One region of the Hydrogenophaga taeniospiralis genome, then DNA from elsewhere that is predicted to be linked to it. Evidence: predicted binding sites of a transcription regulator. Region 1 holds the regulator's gene; the other holds the start of a gene.
The links. Region 1 encodes FNR, which switches genes on or off when oxygen is low (the NO sensors DNR and NnrR bind a similar motif). Its sites were predicted from a motif close to TTGATNNNNATCAA; they were not measured.
Positions count from the first base shown of each region.

Region 1 (11,156 bases):
CTCGAACTCACAACCCGAAGCACGCAGACTCTCGACGAGCGCATGTTCGGCCTTGTCCCATATCTCGTCGCTGCCAATGCGCGCATCGGGCCGCGTGGCAACCTTGTAGATGATGTTCTTGAAGCCAAAGTCGGCATACACCTTCTGCAGCAGCGCGGTGTATGCAACGCATTCGCCCAGAATCTGGTCCTCGGTACAGAAGATATGGCCATCGTCCTGCGTAAAGCCACGCACGCGCATGATGCCGTGCAGACCGCCACTGGGCTCATTGCGGTGACACTGACCAAATTCTCCGTACCGCAAAGGCAGATCCCGATAGCTCTTGATGCCCTGCTTGTAGATCAGAATGTGGCCCGGGCAGTTCATGGGCTTGAGGGCATAGTCGCGCTTTTCACTCTCCGTGGTGAACATGTTGTCGCGATACTTGTCCCAATGACCGGTCTTCTCCCAGAGACCTTTGTCCAGAATTTGCGGACCCTTGACCTCCTGGTATCCGTTGTTGCGGTAGACGCGGCGCATGTACTGCTCCACCTCCTGCCACAGCGTCCACCCCTTGGGGTGCCAGAACACCAACCCGGGCGCGTGTTCGTCAATGTGAAACAGATCGAGCTCACGCCCGAGCTTGCGGTGGTCGCGCTTCTCCGCCTCTTCGAGCATGGTCAGGTGCTGCTGCAGTTCATCCTTGGTCGCCCAGGCCGTGCCGTAGATGCGCTGCAGCATTTCGTTGCGGTGATCACCACGCCAGTAGGCGCCCGCCACCTTCATGAGTTTGAAATGTTTGAGCTTGCCGGTACTGGGCACGTGCGGGCCGCGGCACAGGTCTTCGAACGCACCTTCGCGGTAGAGCGACACATCCTCGTTGCTGGGAATGCTGGCAATGATCTCGGCCTTGTAGTGCTCACCCAAGCCTTTGAAGTACGCCACCGCCTCGTCGCGCGGCAGCACTCGACGCACCACCGGTTCGTCCTTGGCGGCCAGCTCGGCCATGCGCTTCTCGATCGCCACCAAGTCGTCGGGCGTGAAAGGCCGCTTATAGGAGAAATCGTAGAAGAACCCGTGTTCGATCACCGGGCCAATGGTGACCTGGGCATCCGGAAACAGCTCCTTGACGGCATAGGCCAGCAAGTGGGCGGTGGAGTGGCGAATCACCTCCAGACCGTCTGCGTCTTTGGCCGTCACGATGGACAGCGAGCTGTCCTGCGTGATCTGAAAACTGGTATCGACCACCTTGCCATCGATCTTTCCCGCCAGAGCGGCCTTGGCCAAACCGGCACCGATCGAGGCGGCAACCTCGGCCACGGTGACCGGGCCAGAAAACTCGCGTTGTGAGCCGTCAGGGAGCGTGATGTGCAACATGGGTGTCCAGAAACAAAAAAGCGCGGCAAGGGCCGCGCTGGAGTGGAGAGAAAGAAAAGAGAATCGGGCAGGCGCGAACTGCTGGCCTTAAAGGGCCTGGAGAAGCTTCTCCTGAGTTCGCGGTGTCATAACCAGATTGCCTTTCTCGCTCTTGCTGATTCGAAGAGCTTGAATTTTCCCACAAAAAAGCCCGGGACAGGCCCGGGCTTCGTCTCCTCACCGCTCGGGGGCGCTTTTAGTGGAACTGCTCTTCTTCGGTCGAGCCGGTCAAGGCTTTCACGGAAGACGAACCGCCTTGGATCACCGTGGTGACGTCGTCAAAGTAGCCCGCGCCGACTTCCTGCTGGTGCGACACGAAGGTGTAGCCCTTCTCGCGCGCGGCGAACTCAGGCTCCTGCACCATCTCCGTGTAGTGCTTCATGCCTTCGCCACGGGCATAGGCATGGGCGAATTGGAAGGTGTTGAACCAGTTGATGTGGATACCGGCCAGCGTGATGAACTGGTACTTGTAGCCCAGCGCAGCCAGATCCTCCTGGAAGGAGGCAATCTGCTTGTCGTCCAGGTTCTTCTTCCAGTTGAAGGACGGCGAGCAGTTGTAGGACAACAGCTTGCCAGGGCAGGCGCCTTGCACGGCCTGGGCGAACTCGCGGGCAAAGCCGATGTCGGGCACGCCGGTTTCGCACCACACCAGATCGGCGTAGGGAGCGTAGGCAATGCCGCGGCTGATGGCCTGCTCCAGGCCGTTCTTGACGCGGTAGAAGCCTTCTTGCGTGCGCTCGCCGGTCAGGAAGGGCTTGTCGTTGGCATCGTGGTCGCTGGTGATCAGGTTGGCGGCTTCGGCATCGGTACGGGCCAGCACAATGGTGGACACCCCCATCACGTCGGCGGCGAAGCGCGCGGCGATCAGCTTTTCGCAGGCTTCCTGCGTGGGCACGAGCACCTTGCCACCCATGTGGCCGCACTTCTTCACAGCGGCCAGCTGGTCCTCAAAGTGCACGCCGGCGGCACCGGCGGCGATCATGTTCTTCATCAGTTCGAAGGCGTTGAGCACACCACCAAAACCAGCCTCGGCATCCGCCACGATGGGCAAGAAGTAGTCGATGAACTCAGGGCTGCCCGGCTCAATGCCACGGCCCCACTGGATCTCGTCGGCGCGCTTGAAGGTGTTGTTGATGCGGCGGACCATGGTGGGCACCGAGTCGTAGGCGTAGAGCGACTGGTCGGGGTACATGGTTTCGCTGGTATTGCCATCGGCGGCGACTTGCCAGCCCGACAGGTACACGGCCTCCAGACCCGCCTTGGCCTGCTGCATGGCCTGACCGGCGGAGATGGCGCCAAAGGCGTTGACGTAGCCCTTCTTGGCGCCGCCGTTGACCTTGTCCCACAGCTTCTCGGCGCCACGCTTGGCCAGCGTGTGCTCTACCTGCATGCTGCCGCGCAGACGCACGACGTCCGCTGCGGAATAGCCACGCTTCACGCCCTTCCAGCGGGGGTTGGTTGCCCAGTCCTTTTCCAGGGCGTCGATCTGCTGCTGACGGCTCAGTTGCTCGTTGAGGGATTGGGGCATGTGTTCACTCCATGAGGTTGATTGAAAGGGGTCGGCGGGTGCGTTCGAGAACGCGATGCCGGTGAAGAGACTTTAAGTCTTATAGAAGACTTTGAAAAGCTCTTATGTCTTATATAAGACAAATATTTTTCTTTTTAAATTCAACAACTTTCTATCATAATTTCTCAATGCGAAAACATTTCTCTCGTATTGAGAAAATTTCTTGCGGCGCACCATTTCATGATTTCATATAGAGAAAATTGATTCTCTCATCCTGAGATGGTCAGAGTCCCTTCTTCTTTCTTTCAGGGTTCTGCTCTTGACAGGACATCGGATCCCTCTGCCCCCTGCGCGACCTCTTCCGCACGCAACAAGCATCGGCGTGTTCCAAGCATGACGTGAGACGCTCGCGCTCGCCGCCGGTCAAGCCATCGCGCAGGCCGGCATCGATCTCTCCGCGCTTGCCCCATTCGAGCAAGTCCGCGACACGCAGCCAATATGGGCGGCCATCGATTCGACGGCCTCGCGGGCGGGTGTATTTACGTCATGCCCCATCAGCAATGATGGCCATTGCCGTGCCGTTCACGGGGGAACCACTGACTACATCACAGAAAATTGCGTTTGCCATCGCGCCCGACTCGGCCCGGTGTTGGCAACGCTTCCAGAACGATGAACTTAAGCGACCTGAAACAAAGTCAAGCGCACCACAGCCCTGTCGGATGCGTGATGCCCATCCACAGCGCCCAGCCAGACGTGGCCGCCAGCGCCAATCCAGCCAAACGGATTCCCCATGCGCCCGAGCGGCCACCACGCAGACGCAGCAGCAACCACGGTGCAGCGGTCAGCGAGACAGAGGTTCCAAGGGAGAACAGCGCCATGATGGCCGCGCCCTCCAGCGCATTGGCCGAGAGCGACGCCACCAACAGCGCCGAATACAACAGGCCACAAGGCATGAGTGCCCAGGCAACGCCCAGCACCACCGGAGCACGCTGCCCCAATGTGGTCAGTACGGGCCTGGCTTTGCGCCAGACGGTTTGCCCCAGATTTTCGATCCATGCCGGCTGGCGCGCCTGCCAGATCAGCACGGCCCCCAGCACCAACGCCCCGACATGAAACATGGTCCAGACCGGACGTATGGCGGTGGTATTCGTGCCCAACCATGCCAGCCCTTGCACCGAGCCGGCGGCAAAGGCACCGAACAAGGCATAGCCGACCATGCGACTGAGCTGGAACGTCCACAAGGCGCGCGTGCTCCGCTCACCAGCGGCACGACCGATGCCTGCGCAGGCCGCGCCACACATGGCGACGCAGTGGGGCCCGCCGGCCAGGCCCATGAAAAGGGCCGTGATCGCCATTGAAGTCTGCATGAGGGCACTGTAGCGCAGTCGGCAGCCCAGGGTGCTTCGGGCTTCGAGTCAAACAAGCGATCAGATGATCTTGGAGAAACGTGCCCGGTCCTGGTCCACCTGCAGGTTCTTGTCGAACACCATGGCAATGGCCCGCACCAAGAACCAGCCCGTGGCCGTCACCTGCACACCACTGTCGTCGATGGTGACCAGCCCATGTTCGGCCAACCCGGCCAGCGCCTCCAGTTCGCGTGCGAAATAGGTCTTGAAATCGATCAGGTGTCCAAGTTCGATCGATTCGTATTGGAGCTGTCCCTGGCACATGATGGACATGATCACCGACCGGCGCAGCAGATCATCGCGGGTCAAGGCCAACCCACGCACGATCGGCAGTCGCCCCTGATCGAGCGCGTCGTAATACTCCTCCAGCGTCTTGGCGTTTTGGCTGTAGGTGGCACCAATGCGACCGATGGCCGAAACACCCAGCGCGATCAGGTCACAGTCTGGCTGGGTGCTGTAACCCTGGAAGTTTCGGTGCAAGCGCCCCTGCCGCTTGGCCACGGCCAGCGCATCGGTCGGCAAGGCAAAGTGATCCATGCCAACATAAACGTATCCAGCGCCCATCAGCGCATCGAGCGAGGCCGACAGCATGGACAGCTTGTCACCGCCGCTGGGAAGCTCCGCAGAGATGATGCGTCGCTGAGGCTTGAAACGCGAGGGCAGATGCGCATAGGCGTAGAGCGCAATGCGATCCGGGCGCAGGGCATTGACTTGCGCCAGCGTGCGGGAGAACGACTCGGGCGTCTGCAGAGGCAGGCCGTAAATCAGATCGACATTGACCGACTCAAACCCGATCTTGCGCGCCGTGTCCACCAGCGCGAACACCTGCTCGGCCGGCTGTACGCGGTGGACCGCCTTTTGCACAGCGGGGTCAAAGTCCTGCACGCCAAAGCTCAGGCGGTTGAAACCCAGTCTGGCCAGGGTCTGCAGGCGCTGGTCGGTGACGGTTCGGGGATCGACCTCGATCGAGTATTCGCCGCCTGGCACCAGTGTGAAGTTTCGCCGGATCATGGCCATGAGGTCTTCGAGTTCGGCGTCCGAGAGGAAAGTGGGTGTGCCGCCCCCCAGGTGCAACTGCGAAACACTGTGCCCCTGACCGAAATGCTGGACCTGAAGATCGACTTCACGCGACAGGTAGCGCAGATACTCGGCGGCGCGCTCATGGTGCTTGGTGATGACCTTGTTGCAGGCGCAGTAATAACAAACCGACTCGCAGAACGGGATGTGCACGTAGAGAGACAGGGGCAACGCCATCGACCCGGCCCGGCGTTGCTCCAGCGCCTGGACATAGTCCTGCTCGGTGAAGGCCTCAACGAAACGATCAGCGGTCGGATAAGAGGTGTAACGCGGTCCGGGGACGTCGAATCGCTTGAGCAATTCGTTGGAAATGGCATGACTCACAAACAATTCTCCAGTTCTTCAGCTTTACTGTGCATCATGCACAGGGCTAGCCCCTTGATCTTGATCAAGCCCACCCGTCATACTCGGGTTGACCCTGAGTTCCCGTCTCTGGAAACCGATGCTCGCTCGACAGGCTGCGGAACCATGGGGTAAGCTCGGGCTGCAATTCCGGGAAAAATATGGACGTTCATAGCATCAAAGTCGCCTGTTCAAGCTGCAACCTGCGCGAGTTGTGCTTACCCATGGGATTGAATTCCGAAGAGATGGACAAGCTCGACAGCGTGATTTCTTCGCGACGCAGGATCAAGCGCGGAGCGGCGCTGTTCAACACCGGTGACAAATTCACCTCGTTGTATGCGGTTCGTTCAGGTTTCTTCAAGACCTGTGTGACCACGGCTGACGGCCGGGACCAGGTCACGGGCTTCCAGATGACAGGCGAAATCATTGGTCTGGACGGCATCGTCAGTGACCACCATTCCTGCGATGCGATTGCGCTGGAGGACGCCGAGGTCTGCGTCATGCCGTTTGACGATGTCGAGCAGCTGTCGAGAGAGTTCACAACCCTGCAGCACCATGTGCACAAGATCATGAGCCGTGAGATCGTGCGCGATCACAGCGTCATGTTGTTGTTGGGCAGCATGAGGGCGGAAGAGCGGCTGGCCGCCTTCCTGCTCAATCTGGTACAGCGCCTGCATGCCCGAGGCTTCTCGCAGTCGGAGCTGATTCTTCGCATGACCCGGGAAGAAATCGGGAGCTACCTCGGCATGAAGCTTGAGACGGTGAGCCGCACGTTCTCGAAGTTCGTCGAGGAAGGCACGATCGAGGTCAAGCAACGCTACGTTCACATCAAGAACACCGACGCGCTCAAACAGATCGTCAACCCACAGTCCTGTCGCTGAACTCAGGCAGCGGCTTCTGGCCCGCATCCGACACACCCCAAAAATCAAGCCCCGCCGAGACTGCTCGGGCGGGGCTTGATTTTTGAGCAACAAACTGCTTCAGGAACACGAACCGTTCTTGGCGCAGTCGCGAGGTCGCTCCTCCAGCGGAACGGGGCAACGGTTGACCTCGAACGGGGACATGGACAAAAGCGCCGTGAGTGAGCTCGACACCATGGTCACCACCCAGAAAACAAAGAAGGCCATTGTGTAGACAGCCTGTCTGGACATCTCGAGTGGTTGCCCGAACCAGTGCAGATCACTGGGATCGACCATGGCAAACACGATCATCTCCAGTACGGCGGCCACCAGAAAAGCCGGCCATGCAATCCACATCCATCGCTGAGCCCACATTGTTTTGTCTCCTTGGGTTCCGTCGCTGACTCGGGAGTTGTCGTGATGCGCCTCACGAAGATCTAATCATCACACACCTATTCGTCGGTTGGAACCACCGGCGAGGCCGCATGATTGCGCGCCTGGTGGGCGGGCTGCAGCTGGATCAGCGCGTCAATGCGGGCCTGCCCTTGCAGCGACCGCGCGGCCTGGAGATTGCGCTCGTAGTCTTCCTTGTCGAGCACAGGATCGGCGCCCTTCACCGCAATGACTGCGGTGATGATGCTCGCGACCACCACCAGCAATGGTCCCCCCACCACCAGCCACATGTGTGGAACGCGCCACCAGGAGACAGAAGGCTTAGGGTCCGGATTTTTGAGGGTTGCGGTATTCATTGAAGACTCCAGAGTGGTCGGTGGATGGGCGACGTCCGCATTTCAGCGCGGGATAAGAAAGGCTGCTTTTTCGGTTACCTGGGATGCCTCATCCCCTGTGGACCGGATCTCGAAGTGGATCGGGTGGGACCCGCTGGGTGCCGTATCGGGTGGCACCTGCACCCGCAGCACCGCAGACCGGACTTCCGTGGGCAACACTTCAATCTCGGCTTCCGACGCGATGGTGATGCCCTGCAACCCCGACACGCTGATCACGTAGCGCTGCGTGCTTTCGGTCGCATTCATGACCTGCAGCCTGAACACGTTTTCGATGCGCCCCTGCTCCACCATGCGAGCCAGCACGCCGCGATCACGAATGACGTCGACCTTGAGGGGGGTGCGCAAGAAGAGGCTGATCATCACGGCGAGGGTGATGGTCAGCAGAATGCCGGAATACACCAAGACCCTTGGGCGCATCGCGCGGCGGATCATCTGCTGGGTGCTCCACCCTTGCGCCATGCCATTTTGCGTGGAGTATTTGATAAGGCCACGTGGATAGCCCACCTTGTCCATCACCTCATCGCAGACATCGATGCAAGCCCCGCAACCGATGCACTCGTATTGCAGACCTTTTCGAATGTCGATCCCGGTGGGACAGACCTGCACACACAAGGTGCAATCCACACACGCACCCAGGCCCAGGGCTTTCGGGTCCGCCTTCTTGGAACGCGGTCCACGCGGCTCACCACGTTTCTCGTCGTAAGTGACGATCATCGTGTCCTTGTCGAACATCGCGCTCTGGAAGCGCGCATAGGGGCACATGTACTTGCAGACCTGTTCGCGCATGAAGCCGGCATTGCCATAGGTGGCAAACCCGTAGAAGAAGATCCAGAAGGTTTGCCAAGGGCCGAGGGACGCCGCCAGGGACAGCGAGGTCAGCTCACGAATCGGCGTGAAGTAGCCCACGAACGTGAAGCCGGTCCAAAGGGCAAACAAGATCCAGAGCGCATGCTTGATCCACTTCTTGCTGAACTTGGCGGCCGACAGGGGCGACTGGTCGAGCCGCATGCGCGCGGACCGGTCACCTTCGACCTTTTTCTCGATCCACAGGAATATCTCTGTGTAGACCGTCTGTGGACAGGCGTAGCCGCACCACAGGCGCCCTGCCACGGCCGTGAACAGGAACAGTGCCAGCGCCGAAATGACCAACAGCCCCGTGAGGTAGATGAAGTCCTGCGGGTAGAGCACCAGGCCGAAAATGTAAAAGCGGCGCGCTTCGAGATCGAAGAGCACCGCTTGACGCGCATTCCACTCCAGCCAGGGCAAGCCGTAAAACACGATCTGCGTGATCCAGACCGCAATCCACCGCCATTTGGAAAACAGACCAGCGACCGAGCGCGGGTAAATTTTCTGGCGAGAAGCGTACAGAGAAACCATCACCTCGTCGCCGGCAGCATCTCCTTGCGATGGTTCCGGGGTGATGGGAATGATCGGTTTGCTGCTGCTGACGTCTGGCGTGGCGGAAGTCACGAGGAACCCGTGGTTGGTGAAAGAAAAAAGGCTGCGCGGTCAAAGCGACCACACAGCCTCCTCGGTTGCCTTAATTGGCGGGCTTGTTCGACATGCCCCAGACGTAGGACGCGAGCACGTTGATCTGCGCTTCGTTCAGCAAGGCCGACTGCCCGGGCATCTGGTTGGTGAATCCATTGTTCACAGCGCGGATGATGGCTTCTTCACCCCAGCCATGCAGCCACGTACCATCGGTCAGGTTGGCAGCACCCACCGCCGCCATCCCTTTGCCATCCATGCCGTGGCAGGCCGCACAGGCAGCGAACTTTTCTTTGCCCTGGGAGGCTCGCACGGAGTCGTGCGGACTGCCAGACAGGCTCAGCACGTAGTTCGCCACGTTGCGCACGTCTTCAGCACTGCCCACGGCAGCAGCCATCGGGGGCATGACACCGATACGGCCCTGAGCAATCGTCTTTTTGATGATCGCATGGTCACCACCGCCCAGCCAGTCACCGTCGGTCAGGTTGGGAAAGCCCTTGGCTCCACGGGCATCAGAACCATGGCACTGGGCACAGTAGTTCATGAACAGACGCTCACCAATGGCCATGGCTTGCGCATCGCCAGCGATCTGCTCCGGGGTCATGCCGTTGAATTTGGCGTATATCGGGGCGATGGCCGCCTCCACCTTTGCAACCTCGGAGGTGTGCTGCCCCTGCGAACTCCAGCCCAGTACACCCTGGAACTTGCCAAACATGGGATACAGCGCGCCGTAGGCCAGCGCGAAGAGCACCGTGATGATGAACAGATAGACCCACCACCTGGGCAGCGGGTTGTTCATTTCCGCCAGATCGCCGTCCCAGACGTGACCGGTGGTGTTGTCGGCATGGGTGTTCGCCTTCGTGGTGCCACTGATCCAAAGCAGGATCAGGCAGGCGATGATGCTGACCAGTGTCAACCCGCCCACGTAGAGGTGCCAGAAATCACTTGTAAAGTCGCTCATGATGTTTCTCTTGTTGGTGCCGCGGTTTAGTCGTCAGTGAAGGGCAGTTGGGCTGCCTCGTCAAAGCTGGCCTGGTTGCGTTTGGACCAGGCCCATACCACGATGCCCACGAAGGTCAGCAAACTGACCACCGTGACGATGCTGCGCAGATCGTTGATGTCCATGGTGGGCCTTCCGCGGTTATTGCTTGGTACCAGTCGCCGCGGCGGGCGCTGGCTCAACAGCCGGAGCGGTAGGCGCTGCAGCCTCGGCCGCCGGAGTCACATCAGCAGCAGCGGGTGCCGGAGCCGCCTCGGCAGCCGGGCGGCTGGCGCTGCGAGCGGTGCCCAGCACCTGCAGATAGGCGATCACGGCTTCCATCTGGGTCTTACCCTTCACAGCTTCGACCGACTGTGCGATCTCTTCGTCGGTGTAAGGCGCGCCGAGCGTACGCAGCACTTCCATGCGCTTGGGCATGACGTCCGCATTCACCGCTTTCTCGCCAAGGAATGCGTACGCGGGCATGTTCGATTCAGGCACCACATCGCGTGGGTTGGTCAGGTGGGTGCGATGCCATTCATCGCTGTAGCGGCCACCCACACGGTGCAGATCAGGACCCGTGCGCTTGGAACCCCACTGGAACGGACGGTCGTAAACAAATTCGCCAGCCACCGAGTAAGGGCCATAACGCAACGTCTCGGCCTGGAACGGACGAATCATCTGCGAGTGGCAGTTGTAGCAACCTTCGCTCACATAGACATCACGACCGGCCAGCTGCAGTGCGCTGTAGGGCTTGAGGCCTTCGATCGGTGTGGTGGTGGACTTCTGGAAGAACAGGGGCACGATTTCAACCAGACCACCCACAGCCACCACGAGCGTGATCAACACGATCATGAGGAAGTTGTTGGTCTCGATCCGTCCGTGGCCTTCGACTTTTTCGTTGTTTGCCATGTTTCTACTCCTCAGGCGTGTGCGGGGTTGACGGCGAGGACGGGCACGTCCACGACACGGCCCTGACGCATCGTCATGATGACGTTCCAGAGCATGACCAGCATGCCGCTGAGGTACAGCACACCACCCAGCAGACGGATCACATAGAACGGGAAGGTGGCCTTCACCGACTCGACGAAGGTGTAGGTCAGGCTGCCGTCGGGGTTGACCGAGCGCCACATCAGACCTTGCATCACACCGGCAATCCACATGGCGGCGATGTACAGCACGATGCCAATGGTGGCCACCCAGAAGTGCAACTCAATGGCAGGCACCGAATACATCTTCTTCTGGCCAAACAGGCGCGGAATCAGGTAGTACAGC
Region 1 is NZ_JAHBAG010000001.1:3,933,894-3,945,049, forward strand. Features, by position in the region: gene thrS (threonine--tRNA ligase) at 1-1,356, opposite strand, end outside; gene aceA (isocitrate lyase) at 1,592-2,923, opposite strand; partial or broken gene KIH07_RS18910 (IS3 family transposase) at 3,303-3,424, opposite strand; gene KIH07_RS18915 (sulfite exporter TauE/SafE family protein) at 3,598-4,257, opposite strand; gene hemN (oxygen-independent coproporphyrinogen III oxidase) at 4,330-5,709, opposite strand; gene fnr (fumarate/nitrate reduction transcriptional regulator Fnr) at 5,889-6,608, shown strand; gene KIH07_RS18930 (hypothetical protein) at 6,708-7,001, opposite strand; gene KIH07_RS18935 (nitrogen fixation protein FixH) at 7,079-7,375, opposite strand; gene ccoG (cytochrome c oxidase accessory protein CcoG) at 7,418-8,884, opposite strand; gene ccoP (cytochrome-c oxidase, cbb3-type subunit III) at 8,955-9,863, opposite strand; gene KIH07_RS18950 (cbb3-type cytochrome oxidase subunit 3) at 9,890-10,027, opposite strand; gene ccoO (cytochrome-c oxidase, cbb3-type subunit II) at 10,044-10,793, opposite strand; gene ccoN (cytochrome-c oxidase, cbb3-type subunit I) at 10,805-11,156, opposite strand, start outside.

Region 2 (11,156 bases), 3.9 Mb from region 1:
GGCGCTTGCAGCTGGGGGCCCTGCGGACGGCGACCTGGGTGGCTCCCCTGCCTGGGACGCCGGCGCGACGGGCCTTCGATGGCGTGTTCGCAGCGGTGGGCTGGTTGCCCCGTGTCTGCCTGCAGGCCAACAGCCCTTCGGTCGTGCGGGCGATGCTGCTGATGGGGGACGTCGTGGCCCTGTTGTCTCCCCAGCAGATCAAGACGGACGTGGACTCCGGTTTGCTCGAAGTGCTCCCCCTGGTGTTGAGGGGCACCGAACGCCGGATCGGCATCACGCTGCGCCGCGACGGCCTGCCGTCCCTCGCATGCCAGGGGCTGCAGGCGGCGTTGCAGGCGGTGGGTCGCTCCTGGACGGGTATTGAAACCACGGGTGTGCCGGATCGCTAGGGTTTGTCCCATGGCCGTATAAGTCAAACGCGAAGGTTCGAGCCCATTGAGCGTTGGTCCGGAGGGGCCGTGGTGGAGACACTTCTGGCAACCTCATCCGCATCCCATTCTCGCCAACGGAGTTTTCATGTCAGACCCGGTTTTCGGCACGCACCGCCGCACGTTCATCACCGTTGCCCTGGCTTCAGCCGCGTGGCCCTGGGCCCAGGCGCAGATGCCCAAGACCATCCGGCTGATCGTTCCCTTCCCTCCGGGGGGCTCCACCGACATCCTGGCCCGTGCCATCGCTCCCAAGCTCGCTCTCGCACTGGGTGCCACCGTGGTGGTCGACAACCGGGGCGGTGCCGGGGGATCCATCGGAGCGGGCGAGGCGGCCAAAGCTGCACCCGATGGCAGCGTGCTTCTCATGGGGCACATCGGCACCTTGGCGGTCAACCCGTCCATTTATCCCCGGTTGAGCTATGACCCCGTCAAGAGCTTCACGCCCGTGGCCTGGGTAGCCCGTGTGCCCAACGTATTGGTGGTGGGTGCCGACTCCCCGATCCAGAACTTCAAGCAGTTGATCGATGCCGCACGGGCACGACCGGGTGGACTGACGCACTCGTCCGGCGGGAACGGAAGTGCTGCGCACATCACGTTCGAATACCTCAAGCAAAAGACGAAAACCTTCATGTTGCACATTCCCTACCGGGGGACCGGGCCGTCGGTGGTGGACGTGATCGGAGGGCGGGTGGATGCCACCTTCACCGGCTCGCCCGCCGTCATCCCGCACATCAAGGACGGGAGGCTGCGCGCGCTGGCCGTGTCCAGTCCGCAGCGTCTGCCCTCTCTGCCCGACGTTCCCACCGTTGCCGAGAGCGGATATACCGGATTTGAGGCCGACCAGTGGTACGGCATCGTGGCGCCTGCGGGCATGTCACCGGCATTGGTCTCCCTGCTCAATACCGAGATCAACAAGGCGTTGGCGCTGCCCGATGTGGCGCAACAACTCGCCACCGAAGGCGCCACGCCCACGCCCACCACCCCGAAAGCGTTTGGAGAACTGATCGTGCGGGAAATACCGCGCTGGGCCGAAGTGGTCAGGATCAGCAACATGAAAGCGCCCTAGGGTGCGACACCCCCATAGCGCTTCGCACGCCCTTTGAGCCGCTGAAGGCGCCGTCTCGACGGTGTTGCTCAGGCCTTGAAGCCGGGCATGTCCCGGTTTGATCCAGATCAATCTACGGGCAATTCAACGCCGCACAAGGGGGGTGCAGGGGCGTGGTTTGACGATCCTCAAACGCCCGCATGCCCCGCTCTTCTGTAATCCCAACCGGGAATGTTCCCGTGTCGAGGACTGAGAGATGAGCATGAAAAAACACATCATCGCGATTGCCGCTGTAACGTTGTTGGCATCGGGCGCCGCCATGGCGCAGAACTTCAAAGAGGGCTCGCTGCTGGTGCGTGCCCGCGCCGTGCACCTGGACAGCGCCAACAAGGACACCACCGGTCTGGGCCTGGAAATCAACAACAAGTGGCTGCCCGAGGTGGACTTCACCTATTTCCTCAGCCCGAACCTCGCGGCCGAGCTGATCCTGACCGTGCCCCAGAAACACACCATGACCGCCGGCGGGGCCAACATCGGCTCGCTGCGCCACCTGCCGCCCACGCTGACGGTGCAGTACCACTTTGACCTGGGCGGGGTGAAACCCTATGTGGGCGCCGGCCTGAACTACACCCGTTTCAGCTCGGTGAATCTGCTGGGCGGCGCCGCCGACGTCAAACGCAACAGCTTCGGCCCGGCCCTGCAGGTCGGTGTGGACGTGCCGCTGACGGGCAACATGTACCTGAACTTTGACGTGAAGAAGGTCTTCATCAAGACCGATGTGCTCGCGGGCGGCGTCAAGGCCGGCACCTTCAAGGTGGACCCGCTGCTGGTCGGCATGGGCCTGGGCTGGCGCTTCTAAGAAAAAGCGTTTTTGGGTTTTGTGAGGGGTTGTGGCCCGGGGCGCCAAGGTGCTCCGGGTCTTTTTTTCGCGCGTCCCGGCCCGATGGCGCCGTTGTGCGCTCAGACCATCCGGGTCAATCCCAGCGTGAACAGCACGCCATCGGCCACGTTGCGCGCCTGCACCGTACCGCCCATCTTGCCCATGTAGGTCTTGACCACGAACAGGCCCTGGCCGCGGTGGCCGTCGGTGGGCGGCAGGTCGGACACGCCGTAGTCAAAAATCCGCGGCAGCAGCGCCGCGTCGATCGCCGGCCCCTGGTTGTGCACCGCGATCCAGGCGTGCTGCGGATCGGCCGTCAGCGACAGCGTGATGGCCGTGCCCGGTGTGCGGCAGCGCTGGGCGTTGCTCAGGAGGTGCGTGACCACGTCTTCCAGCGCGAAGCCATCGGCCCGCACCTGCAGGCCCGCCAGCCCGGTGTTGTCCGCGTCCAGATAGCGCACGCCGTCGATGCCGGAGAAGTGCGCGTTGTCGGCGATCTGCCGCAGGAAGGCGTGGATGTCCAACCGCTCGCTGGCCATGTCGGCAGCGACGATCGCCTCGCTCGGGGAGGCGTGGCCGTACAGCACCTTGACGGCCTGCTGCATGCGCTGCACATAGCGGTGGCTCGGGTCCTCGGGCCGGCCGTGCAGCACCATCAGCGACTGCAGTGGCGACATGATTTCGTGACCCACGGCGTGCCACATGTCCAGTTCCTGCTGGGCGCGCTGGTGTTCGCGCGAGATGTCGTTCTTCACCCGCTGCAGCAGGTCGGACAGGCCCCCGGCCAGGATGCCGAGTTCGTCGCTGCCACGCAGATCGCTCACGTCCAGGTCGGCGAGCCGGTTTTCCGGCAAGGGCGCGTGCACGTTGTACGACACCGCCGCCGCGCGCCGGGTGAGCTGGGTCACGCGGCGGATGAGCCCGATCTCGATCAGCAGCCAGGCCAGCACGATCGCGCCCAGCATGGCGCCGACCAGCCAGAGCAGGCGCGTGGCGACGATGCTGATGCGGCGCTCCACCGTGCGCACGTCGCCCGTGAGCGTGATCTCGAAGCGGCCCACCGGCGTGGCCACGGTGTCCACCGCCTGGAGCGGGGGCACCCGGGTGTCCACCGGCAGCAGGCCCACGATGTGGCGCACCCAGGGCGATTCGCGCTCGCCCGGCTCGGCGCTGCCGTGCAGGGTCTGCGTGGCGGGGGCGCGCGTGAGGCCGGGCGCGAGGGAGCTGGCCACGCGCTGAATTTGAAGGCTCTCGCCCGGCAGCAGGGACTGCGCCAGCTCGGCCAGCGCGGACGGTTCGGCCTGGCGTGGCGCGGCGGTGTCGAGCAGTTGCGCCGACGCGGGCCCCACGATCTGCAGCCCGACGCGGATGTCGGCGAGATCGGCGGGCGGCCAGACCACCCGGGCCGGTGGCAGATTCGCCACGCGCAGGGCGTCCGAGGGCAGGCGGATGGAATAGAAGGCGCGGCGCGGGCAGTCGGGCTGGTCCTGGCCTTCGTCGGCACAGTCCGGGCTTTGCCAGACCCAGCCGCGGAAGTCCCGCACCGGGCGGGTCTTGCGTTGCAGCGTGTCCGGCTCCGCCCCGGCGGCGGGCGCCCGAAAACCGGCCCAGCGCCCCACCAGCGGCGCCTGCGGCTGGCCGGGGGCGCTGGCCACCAGCTCCAGCGGCGCGATCCAGCGGGTGGTCTGGCCGCGCAGCGTCAGGTGCACGCGGGCGCGGTGCACGTCCTGCAGCTCAAGCTGGCCCCGCTGGCGGCCCACCAGCGGCGGGCTGACGAAGCTGCCCGCGAGGTAGACGAAGCCGCCCGCATAGGGGTTGCTGCCGATGGCCGCGCAGGCGCTGGCGCCGTCCTGGAACAACACGGCGCAACCCGAACTCTCCAGCGCCTGCTGGGCCTTGAACGGGTCGTCGAAGTCGAGCGCGCCAAAGGGCAGCAGCAGCGGCGAGAGCTCGGCGCCCTGGCCGGGCGCGGCCGGTTCGTGCTGCGGATTGAGCAGGGCGAGCTGACCGGCCGGGTGGCGCAGGCGCGCGAGGATCTCCGACTGGGTCTTGCGAAAGCTGTTCTGGTAGTTGAGGTAGCTGCGCTCCTTTTCGTGCCGCAGCACGGTCAGCGCCAGGCCCAGCGTGGCCAGCACCAGCAGCGCAAAGACGGCGCGAAAGAAGATGCGCCGCCGAAAGCCGGCCAGCCCCAGGCGCGGCACGCCGAGCTTGCCCATGCGAAAGCGGGGCAGGTCGAGGCCCGGCACCTTCATGCGGGCTTCCGGCCGGGTGCGGAAACCAAGGCCGCACGGACCCAGCGAAAGCCCCGCATCGGCACGTTCTCGATGCCCTCGAACTGCGGGTCCACCTCGCGGAACGCGTCGCGGATGGTGCTCACGTGCTTGCGCACGTTGTCGCGGTTGCGCCCGCTCTTGACCACGTCGAACAGCTCCTCGTACGACACCACCTCGCCCGCGCGCTGGTGCAGCGTGGCCAGGATGCGCTGCGCGGTCAGCGGCAGGTTGATGCGCTGGCCGCGCCAGATCGGCGTGCGCTGCCACAGCGGGTCCAGGCTCAGTTCGTCGGCGGGCGCCGCCGGTGCGGCCACCGCGGCCTGCTTGCGTGAGACGCGCAGGATGTCCAGAAAGGTCTCGATGAAATCGCGCTCTTCGAAGGTGGTCTTCTGCAGGTAGTCCCAGGCGTCCAGCGCCTTCATGATGCTGCGGTAGATGGCCGCGGGCATGGCCGAGACCACCAGCACCGGCGTGCCCTGGCGGTTCTTGTTGATCGCGTTGATCAAGGCCACGCCGGCGTGGCGCTCGTGGCCGAGTTCGATGTCAAGCACCACCAGGTCGTAGGGCACGCGGTTGATGGCGTTTTCCGCGTCGTCGCGGTTGAACCACTGGTCGATCCGGATGTCGGGCCGCGCCGACCGGATCCAGGTGGCCAGCTGTCGGCTGGTGGGTTGATCGTCCTCGATCAGGGCCACGCAAAGGGTCGGGGTGGGGCTGGACATGGTGCGCCATTATGAAATGGCCCCCAGCGCGCGGCGCGGAAGGAATCTTCCGTGGGCGAAGCAAATGCGCCGCCCGCCTGAAGCCTCTCGCCCGGCGCCCGCGTTGTAGCTTCCCGGGCCCTTGCGAAGAATCGGGTTCATCGGTTGAGCGGCGTCTGCCCCCCGATCCCCAGGAGTCTTCACCATGTCGTTTTCGCTCAAGCAACTCTCTGCCCGCCTGCGCCAGGCCTTCGCCCGGCCGGCGCCCGACGCCAGCACGGCGCCGCTGTTCGAGGACGGCGCGCCGCCGGCACAGCCCCGCCCGCCGCTGCGACTGCCGCGCCTGCCCCGGCACACCGCCCCGGTGGTGGTGGTGGCCCTGCTGCTGGTGGCGGGCGGCTACACCCTGGTGCGCCACCCGCCCGCGCTCACGATCAACCCGGGCCAGGCGGCGCTGCGCACCAACCAGCTCACCGGCCACCAGCAGGAACTGGGCGCGGGCAATGTCTGGGTGCTGCCCGGCCTGCACCGCCTGCGGGTGCTGTCGCTGCGCGACCAGAACTGGAAGTCGGCCGAGATGGCGCGCCACGACGGGCCGGCGCCGGTGCAGTCGGTGGAAGGGCTGTCGCTGGGGGTGGACGTGACGGTGCGCTTCGCGGTCAACCCGGCCCAGCTCGCGCTGGTGGCCAGCCGGCTGCAGGTGGACCCGGGCGCCGAGCTGGTGGACCCGGCCCTGCAGGGCGTGGTCTACAAGACCTTCGCGCGCTACACGGCGCGTGAAATTTTCTCGACCCGGCGCACGGAGATCCAGCAGGCCATGGAAGCCGAACTCAAACCGAAGCTGGCCGCCGAGGGCCTGATCCTGCGCAACGTGCAGGTGGGCAAGATCGACCTGCCGCCGCAGTACAGCGAGCGCATGGAAACCCTGCTGGCCGAAGAGATGGCCAGCGAAAAGATGCGCTACACGCTGGAGCTGAAAGAAAAACGCGTGAAGGAAAGCGAGCTCGAAGCCCGGGCCGAGATGGTGCAGCAGGAGCTGCAGGCCGAGGCCGCCGGCAAGGTGCAGGTGATCGCCGCCAAGGCGCAGGAAGAGGCCATGAAACACGTGCTGCCCTTCAAGCAGCGCCAGGTGGAGCAGCGCAAGCTCGAAGCCGAGGCCGACAAACAGTCGCGCATCCGCACCGCCGAAGGCAACGCCGAGGCGCGGCGCATCGAAGCCGACGGTGAGGCGCTGGCGCGCCAGCGCCTGGCACAGGCCGAGGCGTTCCGGCTGGACGCCGTGGGCAAGGCCAACGCCGAACAGATGGCGCGCGAAGGCAGCCTGCTGAGCCGCCATCCGCTGCTGATCCAGAAGGTCATGGCCGACAAGCTGTCGGACAAGGTGCAGGTCATCATCGCCGCGCCGCCGGCCGACGGCGGCTTCATCGGTTCGGGGCTGCTGGGCCAGTCGGGCAAGTCCGTCGCGCTGGCCCGGGGTGAGCCGGCCGATGAGGGGGAAGAAGAATGAACGCCCTCGCACACCCACCCGAGACGGCCGTGAAAACCTGTCTGCGTTATGTGGCCACGGCCGCGCTGGCCGCGGCGGCGGCCTGGCTGCTGGTGTTCGTGGCGCCCCAGGCCCACGCCGCCGAGGCACAAACACCGGCGCTGCCGCCGCAGGCGCTGATCGTGCAGGACGCCGTGGCGCTGCGCGCCGCGCCACGCGACGCCGCGGTCCAGCAGGCCCGGCTGTGGCAGGGCGAGCTGGTGGAGATCCGCGGCGAGCGCCTGGAGTACGTGCAGGTCTGGGACCACCAGCGCGAGCGCGGTGGCTACGTGCGGGCCAGCCAGTTGCGCCGCCTGTCGCTGGACGCGGCCCACGCCGACGAGCTGCTGGCGGTGCTGCGTTTCGTCAAGGACAGCGCGGGCAGCGAAGGCCTGGGGTTTGGCTACGGTGCGGCCTGGCTGCGGGCGGCCAGCCCGGCGCAGCTGTCGGGCCCGGTGGGGGCCGAGGTGCTCGACGCCGTGGCCGGTGCGGCGCAGCGGCTGGCGCAACGGGCCTCGGCCGCGGGCCTGTCCCGCGGCGCCCAGGAAGCGCTGCTCGGCCAGCTGGACGCGGCGGGGCGCTACGGCATCCGCTTCAACAGCCACGAGATCGGGGACCGCATGCAGATCTGTTACGACGGCGAACTGTTCACCCGCGTGCTGGCCATGCCCGCGGCCAGTGCCGAGCAACGCGCCCGTGCCGCGCTGGCCCTGACCGACCCGGCGTGCGAAGACCCCGCGCTCGGTGTGCTGCAGCGCATCCAGCGCCAGGAAGACAGCGCCCGCCTGCTGGACCAGGCCGACGCGCCGGGCCTGCCGCCGGTGTTGAAAAACCGCTTGCAGATGCGGCGCGCCAGCGTCTGGTCGGCGGTGGCTTTCGAGCGCTCGCGCCGGGCGCCGGGCGGTGCGGACGCCGCCACCGCCGCCGAGCGCGCGCTCGAGGCGCTGGCGCGGGTGGACCCCCAGGGCCTGCCCGACACCGATGCGGGCCTGATGAACGACGCGGTGATGCACGTGAACGCCTCGCGCTGGGCGGCGGTTCCCGCCAGCGCCCCGGGCAAGGGCCTGCAGCTGCGCACCAGCCCCGGCGCGCAGGCGGGGCAGACTTGCGTGAGTCTGCACGGCGGGGCGGCGGGCAGCGCGCCGCTGTTGACGCAGTGCAGCCACGGCGTGGTGTGGACGGCTTCGTTCAGCGTGAACCGCGAAGGCAACGCCGCGGCCCTGGCGGTGCAGCCGATGGCGGGCTGGCGCGAACTCTGGCTGCTGCGCAAGCAGGCCGGGGGCTGGACGCTGAGCGTGCTGCCGCCAGCGCCCACCCTGCCGGGCATCGGCTACGCCGAACTCGCGGGCTGGGTGCCGGGCGGGCGCCAGGTGCTGGTGGCGCGCGAAGCCCGGGGCGAGGGCGCGTACCAGCGCCGCTACGAAGTGCTCGATCTGGCCACGCTCGCCCCCCAGCGCCAGGCCAGCGACCCGAGCGTGCTGGGCGCTTTCCAGCGCTGGCAGATGCCGCAGTGGAAGCAGCAGAGCGTGAGCCTGCGCTGAGGGCTGGGCGCTCGGGAGCGCGTGATGTGCCCGCTGCTCGGGTAAGGTCGCGGGGCTGGCTCCAATCAGCAGACAGGAAATGCCATGCCCTCCGCACCGAACCCCACCGCCGGTCGCCCGCGCCTCGCGATCGCCCTGCTGGCCACCCTGGTCGCTGCCTGCGCCGGGCCGTCGCCCGTGTCCGAGCAGGCACCCGATGAGCCGCGGCCGGGCCCGGCGGTCCGTTCCCACGCATCGCCGGCGGACGAGCCGGCAGCCGCACCGACGCCTGCGCCCGCGTCCGCGTCCGAAGCCCCCGGGCCTGCCAACGTGGAGGCTCCCGCGGCGCACGCTGCGCCAGCGACGCCATCTGCCTCCGACGAGTTGATCGACCAAGGGCTCGCGTCCTGGTACGGAAAGCGTTTCCACGGCCGGCGCACCGCCAGTGGTGAGCGCTACGACATGCACGCCTTCACGGCGGCCCACAAGACCCTGCCCTTCGGCACCCGGGTGCGGGTGCGCAGCGTGCGCACCGGCCAGGAAGTGGTGGTGCGCATCAACGACCGCGGGCCTTTCCGGCGCGGGCGCGTCATCGATCTCAGCCAGGCGGCGATCAACGCCCTGGGCCTGCGCCAGCGCGGGGTGACCGCGGTGGAGCTGCTGAGAGAATGAGCGCGCGGATTCGCAACAACACACCCAGGAGAGCGACAGCATGAGGATCGAAACCATCGCCGTGCACGGCGGCTACACGCCCGACCCCACCACCAAGGCCGTGGCCGTGCCGATCTACCAGACCGTGGCCTACGCCTTCGACGACACGCAGCACGGCGCCGACCTGTTCGACCTCAAGGTCGCCGGCAACATCTACAGCCGCATCATGAACCCGACCAATGGCGTGCTCGAAGCGCGCCTGGCCGCGCTCGAAGGCGGCGTGGGCGCGCTCGCCATGGCCTCGGGCATGGCGGCCATCACGGCGGCGATCCAGACCATCGCCGAAGCGGGCGACAACATCGTCTCGGCCTCCACGCTCTACGGCGGCACCTACAACCTGTTCGCCCACACCTTCCCGCAGCAGGGCATCACGGTGCGTTTCGCCGACCCGCGCGACCCGGCTGCGTTCGCCGCGCTGATCGACGAAAAGACCAAGGCGATCTATTGCGAGTCCATCGGCAACCCACTGGGCAACGTGACCGACATCGGCGCACTCGCCGCCGTGGCCCACGCCGCGGGCGTGCCGCTGATCGTGGACAACACCGTGACCAGCCCCTACCTGTGCCGTCCGTTCGAGCACGGCGCCGACATCGTGGTGCACTCGCTCACCAAGTACCTGGGCGGCCACGGCACCACCATCGGCGGCGCCATCGTCGACAGCGGCAAATTCCCCTGGGCCCAGCACAAGGCCCGCTTCAAGCGCCTGAACGAGCCCGATGTGAGCTACCACGGCGTGGTCTACACCGAAGCGCTGGGCGCCGCCGCCTACATCGGCCGCGCCCGCGTGGTGCCGCTGCGCAACATGGGCGCGGCGCTCTCGCCCATGAACGCGTTCCAGATCCTGCAGGGCATCGAGACGCTGGCGCTGCGCATGGACCGGATCTGTGAGAACGCCGTCAAGGTGGCGACCCACCTGCAGAACCACCCCAAAGTGGCCTGGGTCCACTACGCCGGTTTGCCCGACCACAAAGACCACCGTCTGGTGCAGCAATACATGGGTGGCCGCGCGTCCGGCATCATCAGTTTCGGACTCAAGTCAGAAGACGCGATTGCCGCCGGCGCGCGTTTCCAGGACGCGCTGCAGCTCTTCACCCGGCTCGTGAACATCGGTGACGCCAAGTCGCTGGCCTGCCATCCGGCGACGACCACGCACCGCCAGCTCAACCCGGACGAGATGAAGAAGGCCGGTGTGAGCACGGACATGGTTCGCCTGTCCATTGGCATCGAGCACATCGACGACCTGATCGCCGATCTGGAGCAGGCGTTGGGCACGGTGTGACCCCCCTGCGCTGCGTTGCGGCTTCCCCCCAGGGGGACCACACCCTTGGACCGGCGAAGCCGGATATTCGGTGTGTGTGGGGGTGGGGCACGCGCTCCGGCTCGACCGGTGGGCGCCGGCAGCGCTGACCGTCTTGTTCAGCGCTCGTCGTAGCTGACCACCAGTTTGTCCGTGGTCGGTCGCGCCTGGCAGCTCAGCACGAAGCCTTTGTCGGTCTCCCAGGGTTCGAGCGTGAAATTCTTGTCCATGGTGACGGCGCCTTCCACCACTTTGGCGCGGCAGGTGCAGCACACGCCACCGCGGCACGACCAGGGCAGGTCCAGGCCGGCGTTGAGCGCCACGTCCAGCACGTGTTCGTCCTTGCCCATGCGCAGCTGGTGGGGTTTGCCGTCGAGCACCACGGTCAGCGCCACTTCACCTTTGGTCGGCACGGCCGGATGGCCCAGCACCGCGGCCCGGCGCTGATCGGCGGGCAGGGCTTCGAGCGTGGGCGAGGTGAAGCGCTCGGTGTGCACACGGTCGGGCCGCACGCCGGCTTCCAGCAGCGCCTGTTGCGTGGCCTCGATCATGGCCTCCGGCCCGCAGATGAACACCTCGTCCATGCTGCCCACCGGCAGCAGCGCGGCGATGATGGCGCGCACCTTGTCGCCGTCGATGCGGCCTTCGAGCAGCGGCACCTCCTGCGCCTGGCGCGAGAGCACGTGGATCAGCGTGAGGCGGCCGGGGTAGCGGTCCTTCAGGTCCTGCAGCGCTTCGTTGAACATCACACTGGCCATGCGGCGGTTGCCGTA
Region 2 is NZ_JAHBAG010000001.1:66,200-77,355, reverse strand. Features, by position in the region: gene KIH07_RS00325 (LysR family transcriptional regulator) at 1-389, shown strand, start outside; gene KIH07_RS00320 (Bug family tripartite tricarboxylate transporter substrate binding protein) at 517-1,497, shown strand; gene KIH07_RS00315 (OmpW/AlkL family protein) at 1,739-2,335, shown strand; gene KIH07_RS00310 (sensor histidine kinase) at 2,437-4,608, opposite strand; gene KIH07_RS00305 (response regulator transcription factor) at 4,605-5,351, opposite strand; gene KIH07_RS00300 (SPFH domain-containing protein) at 5,536-6,837, shown strand; gene KIH07_RS00295 (hypothetical protein) at 6,834-8,396, shown strand; gene KIH07_RS00290 (septal ring lytic transglycosylase RlpA family protein) at 8,481-9,047, shown strand; gene KIH07_RS00285 (O-acetylhomoserine aminocarboxypropyltransferase/cysteine synthase family protein) at 9,088-10,365, shown strand; gene KIH07_RS00280 (2Fe-2S iron-sulfur cluster-binding protein) at 10,503-11,156, opposite strand, start outside.
Region 2: KIH07_RS00315 (OmpW/AlkL family protein) is a predicted target of FNR. The motif match lies at 1,595-1,608, and genes of this name have one in related genera.